Regions from separate parts of the Streptomyces sp. NPDC050560 genome, predicted to be linked through region 3. Evidence: riboswitches for the same ligand, from Rfam matches in the RefSeq annotation. Region 3 holds a riboswitch; each other region holds the start of a gene.

Region 1 (6,287 bases), on a different contig from region 3:
GGGCCTCGTCCTCCCTGCCCGCGTCCCGGTGGACGTCCGCCACGAAGCAGTGGCAGTCGGCCTCCCAGGTGCCGTCCTTCGCCTCCTGCACCAGCGGAAGGGCGACGCGCGCATGGCGCAGCGCCTCCTCGAAGCGGCCGAGCGCGTGCGCGACCGCGCCCAGGTTGGCGGCGCAGTGCGAGCGCTCCTCGTCCGTGCTGGCGAGGTCGAGCGCCCGGTGCAGATGGTCGTACGCCTCCTCGGTCCTGCCCAGCCTGAGACAGACCGTGGACAGGTTGGAGTGGTTGCTGTACTGGCCGTGGAAGCGGCCGAGGCGACGGTTGAACTCCAGCACCCGCGTCAGGCAGTCGGCGCTCTCGGCGAGGCGGCCCGCGCGCCAGTGGATGCCCGCCAGATTGTTGAGGGTGGCGCCGAGCAGATCGTAACGCTCCGCCTCCTCCGCGAGTTCCCCGGCCTCCCGGTAGAGCCGGACGGCGTCTTCGTAGCGGTTGGCGTGGGCGTTGAAGTCCGCGAGGCAGAGCCGCGCGGCGCCACGGGCCGCGGCGTCCCCGTGGGCGTCGGCGACCCGCAGCGCGGCCTCCGCCGAGACCTCCCACTCGGGCATCCGCAGACTGCCCCAGAAGTAGGCGCGCAGCCGGTCGGCGATCAGGAGGGCCAGCGCGGTGTGGCGGCCCTCCTCGGCGCACCGGGCGACGGCGGCGACCAGATCCGGCAGCCAGGTGCCCAGCCAGTCGCTCGCCCGCGCCACGTCACCGTCGAACACCGGTACCGGCGCCGTCGCCTGCGCGGACGGCGCGCCCAGCACGAACCAGTTGGAGTGCACGGACCGCACCGCGCTGCCCGCGGTGTGCAGGTACCAGACGAGGAGCCGTTCCAGGGCGGCGTCGAGTTCGGCGGCCGGCTCCTCGGCGGCGGCGCGCTCGGCGGCGTACTCCCGCAGCAGGTCGTGGGCGCGGTAGCGGCCCGGTGTCTCCTCCTCCAGCAGATGCAGCGCCGCGAGCGAGGCCAGCGCGGCACGGGCCCCGGCGGCATCGCCACCGGTGAGCGCCGCCGCGTCCGCCGCCCCCGCGCGGCCCCCCGGCACCAGGCTGAACAGCCGGAAGAGCCGGGCCTCCGCGGCGTCCAGCTCGCGGTACGACCACGAGAACACGGTGCGCGGATCGCTCGCCGGGTCGTCGGCGACCGCGAGGGCGTCGAGCCCCGCGGCGTCCTCGGCGAGCGTGTCCGCGAAGTGGGCGAGCGAGGCGTCCGGGTGCCGCGACACCAGCTCCGCGACGACCCGCAGCGCGAGCGGCAGCCGCCCGCAGATGTCGGCGAGCCGCCGCACCGCCTCCGGCTCGGCCGCCGCGCGCCCTGCGCCCACCGCGTCCGCGAGCATGGTGCGGGCCTCGTCCGTGGACATCTCGCCCAGCGGCACGGACCGCGCCCCCTCCCTGATGGTCAGCCCGCTCAGCCGGTTGCGGCTGGTGACGACGGCGGTGCCGCCCGGGCCCGGCAGCAGCGGCCTGACCTGCTGGACGTCGCGGGCGTTGTCGAGAATGAGCAGCACCCCGCGCCCCGCGAGGACCTCGGGCAGCAGCACACGGCGCTCGTCCGTCCCGGCGGGGATGCGGTCGCGGTGCACCCCGAGCGCGGACAGCAGCACCCCGAGCGCGTGGTGCGGGGTGAGCGGGGTGCCGGGCCCGTAACCGCGCAGGTCGATAGGGAGTTGGCCGCCGGGGAAGCGGGCGGCCGCGCGGTGCGCCCACCGCACGGCGAGGCTGGTCTTGCCCGCGCCCCCGATGCCGTGCACCACGACGATCGCGGCCCGCCCCGCGCCGTCCGCCACCTCCGCGGCGGCGTCAAGGACGGCAAGCTCGCGCTCCCGGCCCACGAACCCGTCGAGCGCGGGCGGCAGCCTGCGGACCACCTGCGGCCCGCCCCCGCCCGCGGCGGTCCCGGCGCTCCCGCCGTGCCGTGCCGCCGCGGCAGGTGCGGGATCGGTGTGCGCGCCCGCGCGCAGCAGCTCCTGGTGCACGGCGCGCAGCTCCGCCGAGGGCAGCGTGCCCAGCTCGTCGTCGAGGAGCCGGCGCACCGTCTCGTACGCGTCGAGGGCCTCGGCCTGCCGGCCCGCGGCGCCCAGCGCGGCGAGCAGCCGCCGCCACAGCGACTCCCGCAGCGGATGGCGCGCGGTCAGCTCGCGCAGGGAGGCGATCAGCTCGCCGTGCGGGCCGGGCCGCAGCCGCAGTTCGAGATCGGCGCGGCGCTCGACGGCGCCGAGACGGCGCTCGGTGAGGCCGCCCGCGAACTCGGCCTCCGTCACCGCCGACCCGGCGTCCACCAGCGGATCGCCACGCCACAGCGCCAGCGCCGCCACGATGCGCTCGTGCGCCTCCGCGTCGTCCGCCGCGCCGGACGCGGCGTCCAGCAGGCCCTGGAAACGCAGCACGTCCACCCGCTCGGGCGGGACGCCGAGCCGGTACCCCGCGGGGGCGGTGTGCAGACACTCCTCGCCGACCAGTGCGCGCAGCCGGTACACCAGGGTGAAGAGGCTGGCCCGCACGTGCACCGGCGGCTCGTCGCCCCACACCGCGTGGGCCAGGGTGTCCAGCGGGACCGTACGGCCCGCCCGCAGCGCCAGCGCGCTCAGCAGCGCCCGCTGCCGGGCGGACGCCACCCGGACCCGTTCGCCGTCCCTGCGCACGGTGAACGGCCCGAGAACATCGATTTCCAGCCCGGCCATGACCTTCCCCGCCCGTTCCCCCGCGCATGGCCGTACCACAGGGAGTGTGGGGCTCCCCTCCGCCCGCCGGGGACGCCATCTTGATTCAGCCAAGCCCCAGGTGGCAAGCCCGGTCCCGGCCACGGCCGGGGTGGAACACGCCGCCGCGTTGCACCCCACGCCCCGCATGTCAACGCTGTGGTGCACATCACCCCCCGATCGGGGCAGGTGCCCCACCGGGCACCAGGGGGGCCGTAGGGTTGCCGGTGCAGCAGGTTCGCCCCGTCAGCCGGACGGGGTGTCGTAAGAGGGAACCCGGTGGGAATCCGGGACTGCCCCGCAGCGGTGAGTGGGAACGACCGCCGTCATACGCACTGGGCCCTGGAGGGCCTGGGAAGCGACGGCCAGTAGGTGTTCTCCCCAGGAGGAGGACGCGCCCGCGAGTCCGAAGACCTGCCCGCTGCCCGTGCGCGACGATTCACGCGCGGACATCCCGGTGACCCCGAGGGCGGGTCGGCGAACCCACAGGCGGACCCGCACGGCCGGGCCGCCAGGACGGCCACCCTTCGCGCCCCCGTGTCCCCCGGGACCCCAGGGACTCATCTCGCGAAGGAGATCTCCGTGACCAGCAAGCCCCCGACGACCACGGCGGCACGGGCCACCGTGTACGGCTACCCGCGCCAGGGCCCCGATCGGGAACTGAAGAAGGCGATCGAGGGTTACTGGAAGGGCCGCGTCAGCGCCGAAGCCCTCCACACCACCGGCGCGGAACTGCGCGCCGCCAACTGGCGCCGACTGGTGGACGACGGCGTCGACGAGGTCCCGACCGGCGACTTCTCCTACTACGACCACATGCTGGACACCACCGTCACGGTGGGCGCCGTCCCCGAGCGGCACCGCGAGGCGTTCGCCGCCGACCCCCTCGACGGCTACTTCGCGATGGCCCGCGGCACCCAGGACGTCGCACCCCTGGAGATGACCAAGTGGTTCGACACCAACTACCACTACCTCGTGCCCGAACTGGGTCCCGACACCGTCTTCACCGCCGACTCGGCCCGGCAGGTCGCGGAGCTGACCGAGGCCCGCGCCCTGGGCCTCGACGCCCGCCCGGTGCTCGTCGGCCCCGTCACCTACCTGCTGCTCGCCAAGCCCGCCCCCGGCGCCCCCGCCGACTTCGACCCCCTCACCCTCCTGGACCGGCTGCTGCCCGTGTACGCCGAGATCCTGGCGGACCTGCGCGCGGCCGGGGCCCGCTGGGCGCAGCTCGACGAGCCCGCACTCGTCCAGGACCGCACCCCCGCGGAGCTGGCCGCGCTCGCACACGCCTACCGTGACCTCGGCGCCCGCACCGACCGGCCGGAACTGCTGGTCGCGACCTACTTCGGCCGCCTCGGCGACGCCCTGCCCGTGCTCGCCAAGGCACCCGTCGAGGGTCTTGCCATCGACTTCACCGAGACCGGTGAGGACAACCTCGCCGCCCTCGCCGCCGCGGGCGGCCTCCCCGGCAGGCGTCTTGTCGCCGGGGTCGTGAACGGCCGCAACGTCTGGGTCAACGACCTGGTCAAGTCCCTCACCACGCTCGGCGTCCTGCTCGGCCTCGCGGACCGCGTCGACGTCTCCGTCTCCTGCTCCCTGCTCCACGTCCCCCTCGACACCGCCGCCGAGCCCGACATCGACCCAGGGGTGCTGCGCTGGCTGTCCTTCGCCCGCCAGAAGACCGCCGAGGCCGCCACCCTCGCCAAGGGCCTCACCCACGGCGTCGACGCGATCGACGGCGCACTCACGGCGAACAGGAGCGCCCTCGCCTCCCGGCTGGAGTCCCCCCTCACCCGCGACCCCGCCGTACGCGCCCGCGCCGAGGCGATCACCGGCGCTGACACCCGCCGCGCCCGCCCCTACGCGGCCCGCGCCGCCGCCCAGCGCGCCCGCCTCGGCCTGCCCCTGCTGCCGACCACCACCATCGGCTCCTTCCCGCAGACCGGCGCGCTGCGCGCCGCCCGCGCCGACCTGCGCGCAGGACGCACCGACACCGCGGGCTACGAGGAGCGCGTCGCGGCCGAGATCCGGGACGTCATCGCCTTCCAGGAGCGGACGGGGCTCGACGTCCTCGTGCACGGCGAGCCGGAGCGCAACGACATGGTGCAGTACTTCGCCGAACGCCTCACCGGATACCTGGCCACACAGCAGGGCTGGGTGCAGTCGTACGGCACCCGGTACGTGCGCCCGCCGATCCTCGCCGGGGACGTGTCACGGCCGCAGCCGATGACGGTGCGCTGGACGACGTACGCCCAGTCCCTGACCGACCGGCCCGTCAAGGGCATGCTCACCGGGCCCGTCACCATGCTCGCCTGGTCCTTCGTCCGCGACGACCAGCCGCTCGGCGACACCGCGCGCCAGGTCGCCCTCGCACTGCGCGACGAGGTGGGCGACCTGGAGGCGGCGGGCACCTCCATCATCCAGGTCGACGAGCCCGCACTGCGCGAGACCCTGCCGCTGCGCGCCGCCGACCGGCCCGGCTACCTGGCCTGGGCCACCGAGGCGTTCCGCCTCGCCACCTCGGGCGTACGCGCCGACACCCAGGTCCACACCCACATGTGCTACGCCGAGTTCGGCGACATCGTGCAGGCGATCGACGACCTCGACGCCGACGTCATCAGCCTCGAAGCCGCCCGCTCCCACATGCAGGTGGCACGGGAACTCGCCGCCCACGGCTACCCACGCGAGGCAGGACCGGGTGTCTACGACATCCACTCGCCCCGCGTGCCGAGCCCCGAGGAGGCCGCCGAGCTGCTGCGCACCGGCCTCGGCGCCATCCCGGCCGAGCGGCTGTGGGTCAACCCGGACTGCGGTCTGAAGACCCGCGGCTGGCCCGAGACCAGGGCCTCCCTGGCGAACCTGGTCGCCGCCGCCCGCACCGTCCGCGACGAACTGGACGGCCCGACGGCGCCCTGACCCGCACCCCGCCGCCCGGCGGACCGCCCGTGCTGGCGGCCCGCCGGGCGCCCCGCCTACGCTGGGCCGGGCCGGGCACCCGTCGCGGCCCGCGCGAGCGAGAGGACCGGGACGCCGTGACCCAGCACCATGCCCCCGAGGCCGCAGCGGACACCGGGGTCGTCGTCGCCGGAGGCGGGCCCGTGGGCCTGCTGGCCGCCGCGGAACTGGCCCGCTTCGGGGCCCGGGTGCTCGTCGTGGAGCCGCTGGAGCGGATCGCGCGGCGCCCCAAGGCGGGCACCGTGCACGCCCGCGCCGTACAGAGCCTCGTACGGCGCGGCTACCTCCGCGGTGTGGAGGGGCTGTGGCCGAAGGACACCGCGTCCGCCTTCCACTACGCGGGGATGCCGCTGCTGCGCATCACCACCGAGCCCGGGGAGCCCACCGCCCTCCTCAAGCGCGCCCAGGCCGATCTGGAGGCGGAGTTCGAGCGCCGCCTGCTGCGCCACGGCGGCCGGGTCCTGCGCGGCCACCGGGTGACGGGCGTGCGCCAGGACGCGACGGGCGTGGACGTCACCGTCGAGGGCGCCGGGGCCCGCACCCTGCGCGCCCGCTACCTCGTCGGCGCCGACGGCGCGCACGGCCGCGTCGCCGG
Region 2 (6,287 bases), on a different contig from region 3:
TGCGTGATGACCGTGGCCCTCGACCGCAGTTGCCTGTTCTGTTCGAGGCGCAGGTCGGAGGCGAACCAGCGCACCAGCACATAGCTGGTGGCCAGCACCATCAGCGGCATGATCACGGCGGCCGACAGGGCCAGGCGGGTGGAGAGCCTCACGACGGCGCGGGCGCTCCCGCCCCGGCCGCCTCGGCCCTGAGCACGAATCCGACACCGTGCACGGTGTGCAGGATGCGGGGGCGCCCGTCGGACTCGGTCTTGCGGCGCAGATAGCTGACGTAGGTGTCGACCGCGTCGGCGCGCACCCGGGTGTCGGGACCCCATACCAGGTCCAGCAACTGACGCCTCGTCAGCACCATGCCCTGGTGCTTGGCCAGCGTCTCCAGCAGCCGGAACTCACGCGGCGTCAGGTGCAGTCGCGTCCCGTCGAGGCTCGCCCGGTGCCCGGCCGCGTCGACGGCCAGGCCGCCCACGCGCAGCGGGCCCGGTCCTGGCCCCGCGGGCAGGCGGCGGCGCAGCAGGGCCCGCAGTCGCAGCGTCAGCTCCTGGAGCGAGTACGGCTTGACGAGGTAGTCGTCGCCGCCCGCCTGGAGCCCGGCTATCCGGTCCCCGACCTGGTCGAGCGCCGACACCATCAGGACCGGGATGTCGTCGCCGCTCTCGCGCAGCGCCCGGCAGATGTCGATCCCCGTCGGCCCCGGCATGCACACATCGAGAACGACGACATCGGGCCGGAACCGGTCGAGGGACTCCAGCGCCGCACGGCCGTCGTCGGCCAGCGCCACGTCGAACCCACCGAGCCGCAGGCCCCGTTCCAGCGAGCGCCGGGTGCTCGCGTCGTCGTCGGCGACGAGTACCCTCCCGGCTCTGCCGGCCATCCGCACTCCCCTCAACGGTTCGCTTGCCGAAGGCACTTGCGACCCCGATGTTACGCACACCCCGCCCGCCCCAGCAGGGCGACCGCGCCACGCGCGGCGGCGAAGTCGCCGAGTTCCGCGGGGCACACCAGCAGCGGCGGCCATGCCGCGCCCCGCATCGCGTTCGCCCGCAGCTCTTGCTCCAGGGGTTCAAGCAGGGCGGGCCCCGCGGCGGCGAGTTCACCGCCCACCACCACCGTGCCGGTGTTGAGCGCGGTCACGAGACCCGCGAGCACCCGGCCCACCTGGACGGCCGCCACGCCCAGCGCGGAGCGTGCCGCGGAACCGGCGCCGCCGAGCGCGGCCAGCAGCGCCGGCACATCCGCCACACCCGCGGCGCGCAGTACCGCGGGGGTCGACGCCAGCGTCTGGAGGCAGCCCCTGCGGCCGCAGACACAGGGCGCCCCGCCCGGCTCCGCGACGATGTGCCCGAACTCCCCCGACAGGCCGTGGGCGCCGCGGTGCAGTGTGCCCCCGGTCATCAGGCCGCCGCCGACGGTGTGCGACAGGGCCACATAGAGCACGTCCTCCCGGCCCCGCGCCGCGCCCCACACGCTCTCCGCGAGCATGGCGAGCCGCGCCGCGCGCTCAAGCCTGACACGGCAGCCGAAGGCGCGCCCGACCGACGCCGCCAGGGCCCGGTGGTCGACCGCGCCCCGGCCGCCGGGCGCCGACGCGCCGAAGGGGGCGGGCAGCGCGATCCCGACCCCGGTGACGAAGTCCCACCGCCGCGTGTCCCCCGCCAGTTCGGCGGCCAGGGCCCGGGCGAGCGCGACGCGCCGCGGCCAGGGGACGCCGGGGGAGTGCGGTGCGCTCGCGGTGGCGACACCGCCGCGCACCGCCGTCGTCGCGGCGACCCGCACCGCCGCCCTGGCGAACTCGATCCCGACCGCGCGCCCGGTCCCCGGGTTCAGCGCCAGCCGCTCCGGCGGCCTGCCACGCCCGCGCGCCGCGGCCTTCGGCACCGAGGCGGTGACCGAGCCGCCGTCCACGAGTGCGCCGACGACATCGTGCAGCGTGGTCCGCGTCAGCCCGCTCAGCGCGCCCAACTCGCCCCGGGTGAGCGGCCCGTGACGGTGCAGCAGCCGGAGCACCAGATCCGCGTGCGGGCCCGGGGGCCGGGCCGTCGGATCGCGCCGCCGTACCGCTGCCGCCGGCGGTGGCGGGGTGGGTGTCGTCATGGCAGGGCGGGCCCCTCCGTGAGTGGGCGTCGCGGACGGCCGGTTCGGCCGCCGCGGAACGGGGCGGAATCAGGAACGTAGGGGCACTCTTTGTGGGTTTCTTGTGAACACCGGCCCCGCGCCGGTGACATGGGCCGCGCACCGCCGGTCCCGGCGCGGACAAAACCGCGGTCGCGGCGGAAAAAATAGCCGCCGCGCCGCACGGAACGGCAGGCTCACGCCCCAGGGCCAGGCGCCGCCCCGCGGTGTGCGCCCGGCCGGAATCCGAGCAGTACGACGGAAGGGAACGGAGCCCATGTCCCTGCCCCGACACCTCGCGGCCGTGGCGGCCCTGGCAGCGGCGGCGACCGCGCTGACGGCCACCCCGGCGGCGTCGGCCACCGCGGCGCCCACGGCGGTCAACCGGCGCGCCCAGGTGATCAAACTGACCAACGCGGAGCGCACGAAGGCGGGTTGTCCCAAGCTGAAGAGCAACGCCGCCCTCGGGAAGGCCGCCCGGCGGCACTCGGCCGACATGGCCAACCACGACTTCGTGGGGCACAACGGCTCGGGCGGCAGCACCCTCGTCTCCAGGGCGCAGGCGGCCGGCTACACCGGCTGGCGCGCGCTCGCCGAGAACGTCGCCGGCGGGCAGCAGACCCCGAAGGCGGTCGTCAAGGGCTGGATGAACTCCCCCGGCCACCGCGCCAACATCCTCAACTGCTCCCTCAAGCACATAGGCGTCGGCTACGCCAAGAAGAGCGGCACCAGGTACGGGACGTACTGGACACAGGACTTCGGCGCGAAGCTCTGAGAACCAGGACCTCGCCGTAGTGACCCAAGGAGCCCCCACCATGCCAAGAGCACGCGCCGTCCAGGCCGCGCTGACCGCCCTCGCCCTGGCGGCGACCGCGAGCGGACTCGCCACCGCCGCCGCGTCGGCCGCCCCCGCGCAGCGCGCCGGCCTCGTCGTGAGCAAGGCGCAGTACAACACGATGTTCCCGAGGCACAAGAAGCTCTACAGCTATGACGGCCTGGTCAAGGCCGCCAAGGCGTTCCCCGCGTTCGCGCACACCGGCACCGCCGCCACCAGGAAGCGCGAGGCCGCCGCCTTCCTGGCCAACGCGGGACACGAGACCAGCGGGCTCATCTACGTCAACGAGCAGAACAAGGCCGCCTGGCCCACCTACTGCGCCGCCGAGCCGTACGGCTGCCCGGCGGGCCGCTCCGCGTACCACGGCCGCGGCCCCCTCCAGATCAGTTGGAACTACAACTACAAGGCGGCGGGCGACGCGTTCCACACCGATCTGCTGCACCACCCGAACCTCGCGGCCCAGAAGCCCGCCGTGACCTGGAAGCTCGCGCTCTGGTACTGGATGACCCAGTCGGGCCCCGGCACCATGACCTCCCACCACGCGATGACCGCGGGCGGCGGCTTCGGACAGACGATCCGCAGCATCAACGGCGCCGTCGAGTGCGACGGCCGCAACCCCGCCCAGGTGCGCGACCGTGTCGCCCGGTACAAGAAGGCCGCCAGGATGCTCGGCGCGGCCCCCGGCAAGCACCTGAGCTGCTGAGAGGAGACCCGATGCGACACACCACGCGCCTCGCCGCCGTGCCGCTCGCGCTCGGCGCGCTGCTCGCCGCCGCGGGCCAGGGCGCCGCGGCCCCCGCCCACGCACCCGGCACGCACCCGCCCGCCGCCACGGCCGCCACGGCCGCCGCGGGGACGAAGAAGGGCGTCAGCGCCTGGCAGTTCCAGGGCGTCAGCAAGGCGCTCACCAACTCCCGGGCGGGCTGGTTCTACACCTGGTCGTCGGGCAGGCTCGGCATCAAGGCGCCGCGCGGCGTCGAGTTCGTGCCGATGATCCATGACGCGGGCTCGGTGACCAAGGCGGAACTGGCCCGGGCCAAGAAGCAGGGCAAAACGCTCCTCGGCTTCAACGAGCCCGACCGGGGCGACCAGGCCAACATGACCGTGAACCGGGCGCTCGACCTCTGGCCCCGGCTCCAGTCGACCGGGCTGCGGCTCGGCGCCCCCTCCGTGGCCACCGGCGGCGACACCCCCGGCGGCTGGCTCGACCGCTTCATGAAGGGCGCCGCCTCCCGCCACTACAAGGTCGACTTCATCCCCCTGCACTGGTACGGAGGCGACTTCGACGCCCAGCGCGCCACCGGCCAACTGCGCGGCTACCTGGCCGCCGTCCACAACCGCTACCACAAGCCGGTCTGGCTCACCGAGTACGCCCTGACGGACTTCTCGTCCGGCACCGCCCGCTACCCCACCCAGGCCCAACAGGCGGCGTTCGTCAAGAAGTCGACGGCGATGCTGCGCTCCCTGCCGTACGTCAAGCGGTACGCCTGGTTCACCCTCTCCACCAGCCGCGGCGACGGCACGGGTCTCTACCGCGGCACCCGGGCCACGAAGGCGGGCGCGGCCTACCGTGCGGTGAAGTGAGCGCGGCCGGGGGCCGGGCCTACGACCGGACCGGCCCCCGGCGACACAATATCTGGGGGTTGCTTGGATAAGCACCCACCAGATGTATGCTCTGATCGCTGCCGCCGCAGGGGAACCCGGTGCGAGTCCGGGACTGTCCCGCAACGGTGAGCGGGCATGCTCACGCATGCCCGCGAGTCCGGTCGCCTGCCGGCAGCGCACCCGTCGGCCCCGGCCGCGGGTGCCGTCGAGTCCGGGCCCCGTGGGATGGGTCGGCGGGCGTGCCGCGGCGTTCCCGCGTACCCCCCTGCCCTCCCACGGCCGTCGTACGAGGGAGAGCACACATGACCATCGCGCCCGCGGCCCCCGCCACCGCGCGCACCGCACCGCCCGGCACCGGCCCCGCAGACGCCCTCGCGCGCGCCGTGGCCGAGGCGTGCACCGGCCTCCGCGACACCGACGGGGACCGGATCGTGGCCGCCGCGCTGCGCGGCGCGGGCGCCGCCCCCGACGAGGCGGAACTGCGCGCGCTCGCCACCGAGGCCGCCGCCGGGCTCATCGCCGAGGACCCGCAGTACTCCCGCGTCGCCGCCAGGCTGCTCGCGCACGACATCGCCGCGGAGGCCGCGGGGCAGGGCGCCGTCTCGTTCTCCGCGTCCGTCGCGGTCGGCCACCGCGAGGGCCTGATCGCGGACGCCACCGCGGGCTTCGTCCGCGCGCACGCCGCACGGCTCGACACGCTCGCCGACCCCGCCCACGACGACCGCTTCGGCTACTTCGGGCTGCGCACGCTGCACAGCCGCTATCTGCTGCGCCACCCGACGACCCGTCAGGTCGTCGAGGCGCCCCAGCACTTCCTGCTCAGGGTGGCGTGCGGGCTCGCGAAGGACGGCGGCGCCGCCGCGGCCGACGAGGTGGCCGAGCTGTACGGGCTGATGAACCGCCTCGAATACCTGCCCAGTTCGCCGACGCTGTTCAACTCGGGCACCCGGCACCCCCAGATGTCCTCCTGCTATCTGCTGGACTCCCCGCAGGACCGGCTCGACTCCATCTACGAGCGCTACCACCAGGTCGCCAGGCTCTCGAAGCACGCGGGCGGCATCGGCATCCCGTACACCAGGGTGCGCTCGCGCGGCTCCCTGATCCACGGCACCAACGGGCACTCGGGCGGCATCGTGCCCTTCCTGCGCACGCTGGACGCCTCGGTGGCCGCCGTCAACCAGGGGGGCCGCCGCAAGGGCGCGGCCTGCGTCTACCTGGAGACCTGGCACGCGGACATCGAGGAGTTCCTCGAACTGCGCGACAACACGGGCGAGGAGGCGCGCCGCACCCACAACCTCAACCTGGCGCACTGGATTCCGGACGAGTTCATGCGCCGCGTCGAGGCCGACACCGAGTGGTCGCTGTTCTCCCCTTCCGACGTGCCGGAGCTGACCGACCTGTGGGGCGAGGAGTTCGACGCCGCCTACCGCGCGGCCGAGGAGCGCGGGCTCGCCGTCAGGCGGCTGCCCGCCCGTACCCTCTACGCCCGGATGATGCGCACCCTCGCACAGACCGGCAACGGCTGGATGACCTTCAAGGACGCCGCCAACCGCACCGGCAACCAGACCGCGGAGCCGGGCCGCGTCATCCACTCGTCGAACCTCTGCACCGAGATCCTGGAAGTCACCGACGACGGCGAGACCGCGGTGTGCAACCTCGGCTCGGTCAACCTCGCCGCCTTCCTCACCGACGACGCCCGCGCCGGGGAGACGGCCGACCCCGCCCTGGCCGTCGACTG
Region 3 (6,287 bases):
GGCGACCGCCTCGGCCACATGCCCGACGAACTCTCCGGCGGCCAGCGCCAGCGCGTCGCCATCGCCCGCGCCCTGGTCACCAGGCCGAGCGTCATCTTCGCCGACGAGCCCACCGGCGCCCTCGACCTGCGCAGCGCCCGCGACGTGCTGCGCCTCCTCCAGGAGGCGGTACGGCTGCACGGCCGCACCGTCGTCATGGTCACCCACGACCCGGTGGCCGCCTCCTACGCGGACTCGGTGGTCTTCCTCGCCGACGGCCGCCTCGCCGGGAGCATGCTGCACCCCACCGTCGACGCCGTGGCCGAGCGCCTGGCGCACCTCGGCGACGTCTCCGCCCACCACGTCCCGATGGGAGTCTGACCGATGCTCGCCCTCGCCCTGCGCTCCGTACGCAAGCGACCCGGCCGGTTCTTCGCCACGCTGCTGGCGGCGTTCCTCGGCGCCGGGGTCACCATGACCTTCAACTCCCTGCGCGACACCGCGGGCGCCGCGGGCGTCGACAAGGCGAGCGCCGACAGCCTGACGACCATCTCGACCGTCGTCGGCGGCTACGGCACCCTCCTCGTGTTCTTCGCGATCGCCTCCACCCTCACCATCAACGTCCGCCAGCGCGCCTCGGAGATGCACCTGCTGCGCAGCACCGGCGCCACCCCGGCGCAGATCAAGCGGATGGTCGTCGGGGAGGCCGCCCTGGTGGCGCTGCTCGGCACCGTGCTCGCGATCGGCCCCGCCATGCTCGGCGGCCGGGTCCTGCTCGACATGTTCAAGGACAGCGGGCAGATCTCCGACGGCGTCTCGTACACCTTCGGCTCCTTCGCCCTGACGGCGGGCCTGCTGACGAACCTGGTCGCCGGGATCGGCGCCGCGTTCCTCGCGGTCCGCAGGGCCACCAGGGCCGAGGCGGGCGGCCGGGCGCCGCGGACCCGGCTGCGCACCGTCGGCGGCGCCCTCGCGCTGATCGCCGGGGTCGGCGGGGTCACCACCACCTTCGCGATGGACGCCGACGAGCCCGGCCTGATGGCGTCGCCCGCGTACGGCGCGATCCTGATCTCCGTCGGCTTCGCCACGCTCTCCCCCGCGCTGCTGCGCTCGCTCCTCGGGCGCCTCGGCAGGCCGATCGCGGCCCTGGCCGGGGCGGGCGGCTATATGGCGGTGGAGAACATGCGCAAGCGCGCCGCCCAGCTCTCCGGCATCCTGATGCCGCTGATCATGTTCACCGCGGTGGCCACCGCCACCCTCTACATGCAGGGTGTCGAGAACTCCGCCCTCGACGCGGCCGGGGTCACCCAGACCACCGAGGACAAGAACCTCCAGACCCTGAACCTGGTCGTGGTCGGCATCATCGCCGCCTTCGCCTGCCTGATGCTGATCAACAGCCTGTACGCGGCGACCTCGTACCGCGGCCCCGAGTTCGGACGCCAGCGGCTCGCCGGGTCCACCCCGCGGCAGGTGCTCGCCACCGTCGCCACCGAGGGTGTCGTCCTCAGCGTGACCGGGCTCTTCTTCGGGACCGTCGCGGCACTGGCCGGGATCATCCCCTTCACGATGGTCCGCACCGACGCCACGCTGCCGGACCAGGGCCCCGGGATCTGGCTGGCGGTCGCGGGCATCGGCGCCGCGGCGACCCTGGTGACCGGGCTCGTCACCACCCGGCGGGCGCTGCACACCCCGGCCGTGTCGGCGGTGGCGGTGGCCGCCTGAGCCCCCGGCGGGCGGGCCGCTCACCCACCGCCGCCCCGCACCGGCACCGGGCACCCCCGAGAGGGCAGTCGCACCCCGCGACTGCCCTCTTCGCGTGCCTCACAGCTCCGTGCTGCCGCGCCGCGTGGCCTCGTCGCGCAGCGGCCAGTGCGCGACGGAGGCGCCCGGAGTGAGGTAGTCGACGACCTCGGCCAGCTCGAAGCAGACCTGCTCGATCCGCAGCCTGACCTTGAGCTGCTCGGTGACCAGGGTGGACAGCAGCAGCGAGGTCACCACGGCAGAACCGTTGAACGCCTGCACGAACCACATGCGCTCGGTCACCGACTGCACCGAGAAGAGGCCGCGGCTGTCCGTCGCCGCCTCGGTCACCAGGATGGCGGTGTACAGCACCGTCGGCGCGGCTCCCGGCATCCGGAAGCGCAGGGCGCTCCAGATCACCATGGGGAACATCACGAAGAGCAGCCGGGTGCCGGTGAGCGTGATGAGGGGCGTCGCCACGAGCACCACGGCGCCCAGCAGCGTCGCCTCCACCATCCGGCCGAGAGAGCGCTCCTCCGGCACGAGGCCCCTGCCCCGTACGAGCATCAGCAGCAGCGGCGTCAGGAGCAGCACGCCGAGCACGTCCCCGGCCCACCACACGGACCACACCGCCCAGAAGCCGCCGGGCTGGATGCCGCCCTTGTACGCCTGGAGGGACGCCCCTACCGAGGCGCTGATCACCATCCCGGCGAAGCCGCCGAGGAACACCAGCGAGAGCCCGTCGCGCAGCCGGTCCATCTGGGGCCTGAAGCCGACCCTGCGCAGCAGCCACCAGGACAGCAGCACGGCGCAGGTGCTGCCCACGGAGATCGCGATGCCCTCGGGCTTGAAGGGCGACCCCGTCAGATAGATCGACAGCGCCCCCATCAGCACCCCGGGCCACATCCGCACGCCCCACAGCAGCAGCGCGGCGAGGGCCACCCCCATCGTCGGCCACATCGGGGTGACGACGACTCCGTCGATGGTCAGCCGCTTCAGCAGGCCGAGACGGCCCGTCCCGTAGTACGCCGCCGCGAGGACGATCCATCGCAGGGGCCACGACCACCAATCCGATCTGCTGCGCACCCCGTCATGAGATACCGCGTCGGCGCCCGCCGCGGCCAGGACACGCGGCAGGTCCGCCGGGGGACGCAACCGCCGCGGGGCGGGCCCGCACGGTCCCGGCGGGCAGAACGGCCGGGACCTTCCTAGGATGAAAGGCGGCGCTCGCACGCACGTCCGTCGCCACGGCCGACGCGATCCACGCCCCCGGCACGGTCCGCACCCGCGGCGCCCCGGCGCACCCCGCCGGAACAACCCGTACCCGACCGTCCTCCGCAGGAGGCCCTACGCCACCGTCCCCCCGCAGGAACCGGGGCCCGCGGGCCCCGGGTGAGCTTCGGAGCGGCCCATGCCCTGGCGACGCCGTCGCACAGGTTCGGCGAGCGCCGACGACCTGCTGAGCCGTCTCGACAGCCTGACGGCCCAGGCGAGGGAGCGCGTCGAGTTCCAGCAGGCCCGGGTGGAGCTGGCGGAGGCACTCCAGAACGTGATGCTGCCCAGCGAGCTGCCCGCCGCCCCCGGGCTGCGCACCGCGGCCCGCTACACCCCCGCGCGGCACGGCCTGGACATCGGCGGCGACTGGTTCGACGGCTTCCCGATGGCGGACGACAGCTACGCCTTCTCCATCGGGGACGTCCAGGGCCACGACGTGGAGGCCGCCGCCTTCATGGGGCAGGTGCGGATCGTGCTGCGTGCGGTGGCGACCGCGGTCACCGACCCGGGGGAGATCCTGTCCCGGGCGAACGACCTGCTGCACACGGTCGGCCTGGAACTCTTCGCGACATGCAGTTTCTTCCGTTTCGACCCGGTCGGCTGGGAGCTGCTGGGGGCCAGGGCCGGGCATGTTCCGTCGGTGTGGGCGACGGTCGACGGCCGCTCGGGGATCGCGGAGGACGAGGGCGGGCTGCCGCTGGGTGTGATGGCGGGCGCGCGGTACCCGGTGACCCGGCACCGGCTGACGGCCGCGGGGGCGTTCGTCCTGGTCACGGACGGGGTGGTGGAGGGCCCCTCGTATCCCCTTGAGGAAGGTCTCGAACGGGTGCGCGGCGTGGTGGGCTGCCATCCGGACGCGGACCCCGACGACCTCGCGGGCGCGGTGATGCGCATGGCCGAGTCCGTCGGCCACGCCGACGACGCGGCGGTCCTGGTACTACGGCACGACGCGGCCCCGGCACGCAGGGCGGCTTAGAACCACGGCGCGTACCGGCACCGGCACCCGTCCGCGCATACCGGCACCGGTCCGCGCGGGGCGGCGCCCTCCCCCGCACGGCAGGGCGCCCCGCCTCACCCCGCCGCCCTCCCCTCCGCCGCCTCGACGCGCCCCGCGCCCTCGGCACCCGCGGGGGCCGCCGCGCCGCCGTGGGCCGTGTCGGGGTCGGCGGGCCGCAGCAGCCGGTCCGCGAGCGTGGCGAAGACGAGGCCGAAACCGGCCCACATCACGAGCTGGATGGCGAGCGCCGCCACCCGGAACCGCCACAGCAGCATCGCCGGGAAGTCGGAGGGCACCTCGTTCACCGACGGCAGGAACGCGTACGCGAGGCCGACGAGGACCACGAAGCCCGCCCCCGCCGCCAGCGTCGCGTACCAGGCGCCGAGCCGCGGCGCGAGCCGCCTGCCGACGGCCACGGAGCCCAGCGCGAGCAGCACGCCGAGCAGCATCATCAGGAAGTAGAGCGCGGTGCGCCTGCCGATCGTGCCGGGGTCGCCGACCGACGGCGGGTTGGCGGGGTACTTCAGGAACGGCACCAGGTAGACCGCGGTGAAACCGGCCCCGGCGACCAGCAGCGCGGTCGCCCGCGGCCCGAAGCGGCCGAGCCTGCCGAGCGCGAAGCAGTACGCGAGGGCCGCGATCCCGCCGAAGGCGACCCCGTAGACCAGGACGCCGGTGGCGAGCCCGGCGGTGGACTGGAGGGAGCGGCTGACGACCTCCATCCCGTGTTCGTGGGAGTGCGCGTCCTCGAAGGCGATCGCGGAGTCGACCCGCGGCTCACCCAGGAGGTACGCGACGACGAAGGCGAGCACACCCGCGGCGAGCCCCGCGAGCATCCCGCGCACCAGAAGCTTTCCGACGGCGGTGGAGTTCACCCTTCCCCCGCTCAGTGGCAGGGGAAGCCGAGCAGATGCCGGCCGTCGTGCACCCACTCGTGGATGTCGGTGCCGGAGAAGAGTGAGGTGGCGCCCTGCTCGGCGCCGACGAAGTAGAGCAGTACGAGCATCAGTACGCCGACGAAGACGGCCCAGGGCAGTATCGCCCTGACGGGGAGCCGCAGCGGCGGGTTGTCCTCGGCGGGGGTGGCCCGGCCGGTGGCCGGAGGGGCGTACGACTGCGCCATGATGAGACCTCCTGCGGGGAACTCGCGTCCCGATAGGTGGAGCCTTGGCGTGACGACGGGTCTGGCTCGCCCGGCCTTGGCCGGGCATACAGTGGCGCGACCGCCCCGGTCTCGCACCGGGTTCCGTCGTGACGCGCGAATATCACCGGAACCGTACCTCCCGCCCGCGACCCGGCCAAGACCGCCTCACCCGCGGCCATCCCCGGTGGGAGGCCCCCGAATCCGGTGAATCCGGGCCGCTTTGGGCAAGGAAGGCCCCGCGTTGACCACCCGTGTGACCCTCGTCTCCGCCGCCGCGAGCACCGCGCTCGCCACCGCCGCCTTCGAGGACGGCCACCCCCTCACCCCGGAGGGCCGCGCCGCCGCAGAGCGCGCCGCGTGCCGTCTGCCGGCGGCCGGGCGCGCGGCGGCCTCCGGCACCGTGCGCTGCGCCGAGACGGCCGCCGCCCTCGGTCTTGAGGCCGCCCCACTGCCCGCGCTCGCGGGCCGCGACGTGGGCGCCTGGCGGGGCAGGACCCTCGACGCGCTCGCCGCCGCGGAGCCCGCCGCCGTGTCCTGTTGGCTCGCCGAGCCCGGCTTCGCGCCGCCGGGCGGCGAGCCGCTGACCGCGCTGTGCGCCCGGGTCTCCGGCTGGCTCGCGGGCCTGCCGACGGGGCGGGCGCTCGCCGTCGTCGAGCCCGACGTGGTACGGGCCGCCCTCGTGACGGCGCTCGAACTGCCCGCCGCCGCCTTCTGGCGCCTGGACGTGCGCCCCCTGACGGCGACCGTGCTCACCGGCCGCGAGGGCCGCTGGAACGCGCTGGTCGGCAGCCCCCTCTGACACCGCGTCGGCCCCGGTCACCGCCCGCGCCGCGGCCCTCCCCTGGACCCTCCGCGCGGGCGCGATATTCGCGCGCCGCCCCGCGCCACGGCATGCCAGGCTTGCGGCCCATGCGTTCCTTTGACGAACTGGTCGCGGAGGCCGACGAGGTCTCCGTCGACGGCTGGGACTTCTCCTGGCTCGACGGGCGTGCCACCGAGCAGCGGCCGTCCTGGGGCTACCAGCGGCTGATGGGCGAGCGGCTCGCGCGGGTGCGCTCGGCGCTCGACATCCAGACCGGCGGCGGCGAGGTGCTCGCGGGCGTCCCGCACCTGCCCCCGCTGATGGCCGCCACCGAGTCCTGGCCGCCCAAC

Evidence for each region. A riboswitch is a leader RNA that binds a small molecule or an ion and turns the genes downstream of it on or off. The one in region 3 is predicted to bind cobalamin.
Region 1: linked by a shared signal. The riboswitch ahead of metE (5-methyltetrahydropteroyltriglutamate--homocysteine S-methyltransferase) and the one ahead of ACIBIW_RS05745 (CbtB domain-containing protein) in region 3 are both predicted to bind cobalamin.
Region 2: linked by a shared signal. The riboswitch ahead of ACIBIW_RS12720 (ribonucleoside-diphosphate reductase subunit alpha) and the one ahead of ACIBIW_RS05745 (CbtB domain-containing protein) in region 3 are both predicted to bind cobalamin.

Annotation. Positions count from the first base shown of each region.
Region 1 covers NZ_JBITGT010000003.1:251,474-257,760, forward strand. Annotated here, with positions in the region: gene ACIBIW_RS08555 (AfsR/SARP family transcriptional regulator) at 1-2,722, opposite strand, end outside; cobalamin riboswitch at 2,958-3,177, shown strand; gene metE (5-methyltetrahydropteroyltriglutamate--homocysteine S-methyltransferase) at 3,323-5,653, shown strand; gene ACIBIW_RS08565 (FAD-dependent monooxygenase) at 5,770-6,287, shown strand, end outside.
Region 2 covers NZ_JBITGT010000005.1:105,131-111,417, forward strand. Annotated here, with positions in the region: gene ACIBIW_RS12690 (sensor histidine kinase) at 1-152, opposite strand, end outside; gene ACIBIW_RS12695 (response regulator transcription factor) at 149-871, opposite strand; gene ACIBIW_RS12700 (ROK family protein) at 922-2,091, opposite strand; gene ACIBIW_RS12705 (CAP domain-containing protein) at 2,387-2,884, shown strand; gene ACIBIW_RS12710 (chitinase) at 2,925-3,647, shown strand; gene ACIBIW_RS12715 (glycoside hydrolase family protein) at 3,659-4,528, shown strand; cobalamin riboswitch at 4,607-4,737, shown strand; gene ACIBIW_RS12720 (ribonucleoside-diphosphate reductase subunit alpha) at 4,852-6,287, shown strand, end outside.
Region 3 covers NZ_JBITGT010000002.1:229,671-235,957, reverse strand. Annotated here, with positions in the region: gene ACIBIW_RS05770 (ABC transporter ATP-binding protein) at 1-360, shown strand, start outside; gene ACIBIW_RS05765 (FtsX-like permease family protein) at 364-1,701, shown strand; gene ACIBIW_RS05760 (MASE1 domain-containing protein) at 1,801-2,805, opposite strand; gene ACIBIW_RS05755 (PP2C family protein-serine/threonine phosphatase) at 3,131-3,970, shown strand; gene ACIBIW_RS05750 (CbtA family protein) at 4,066-4,866, opposite strand; gene ACIBIW_RS05745 (CbtB domain-containing protein) at 4,878-5,114, opposite strand; cobalamin riboswitch at 5,151-5,276, opposite strand; gene ACIBIW_RS05740 (histidine phosphatase family protein) at 5,377-5,934, shown strand; gene ACIBIW_RS05735 (class I SAM-dependent methyltransferase) at 6,045-6,287, shown strand, end outside.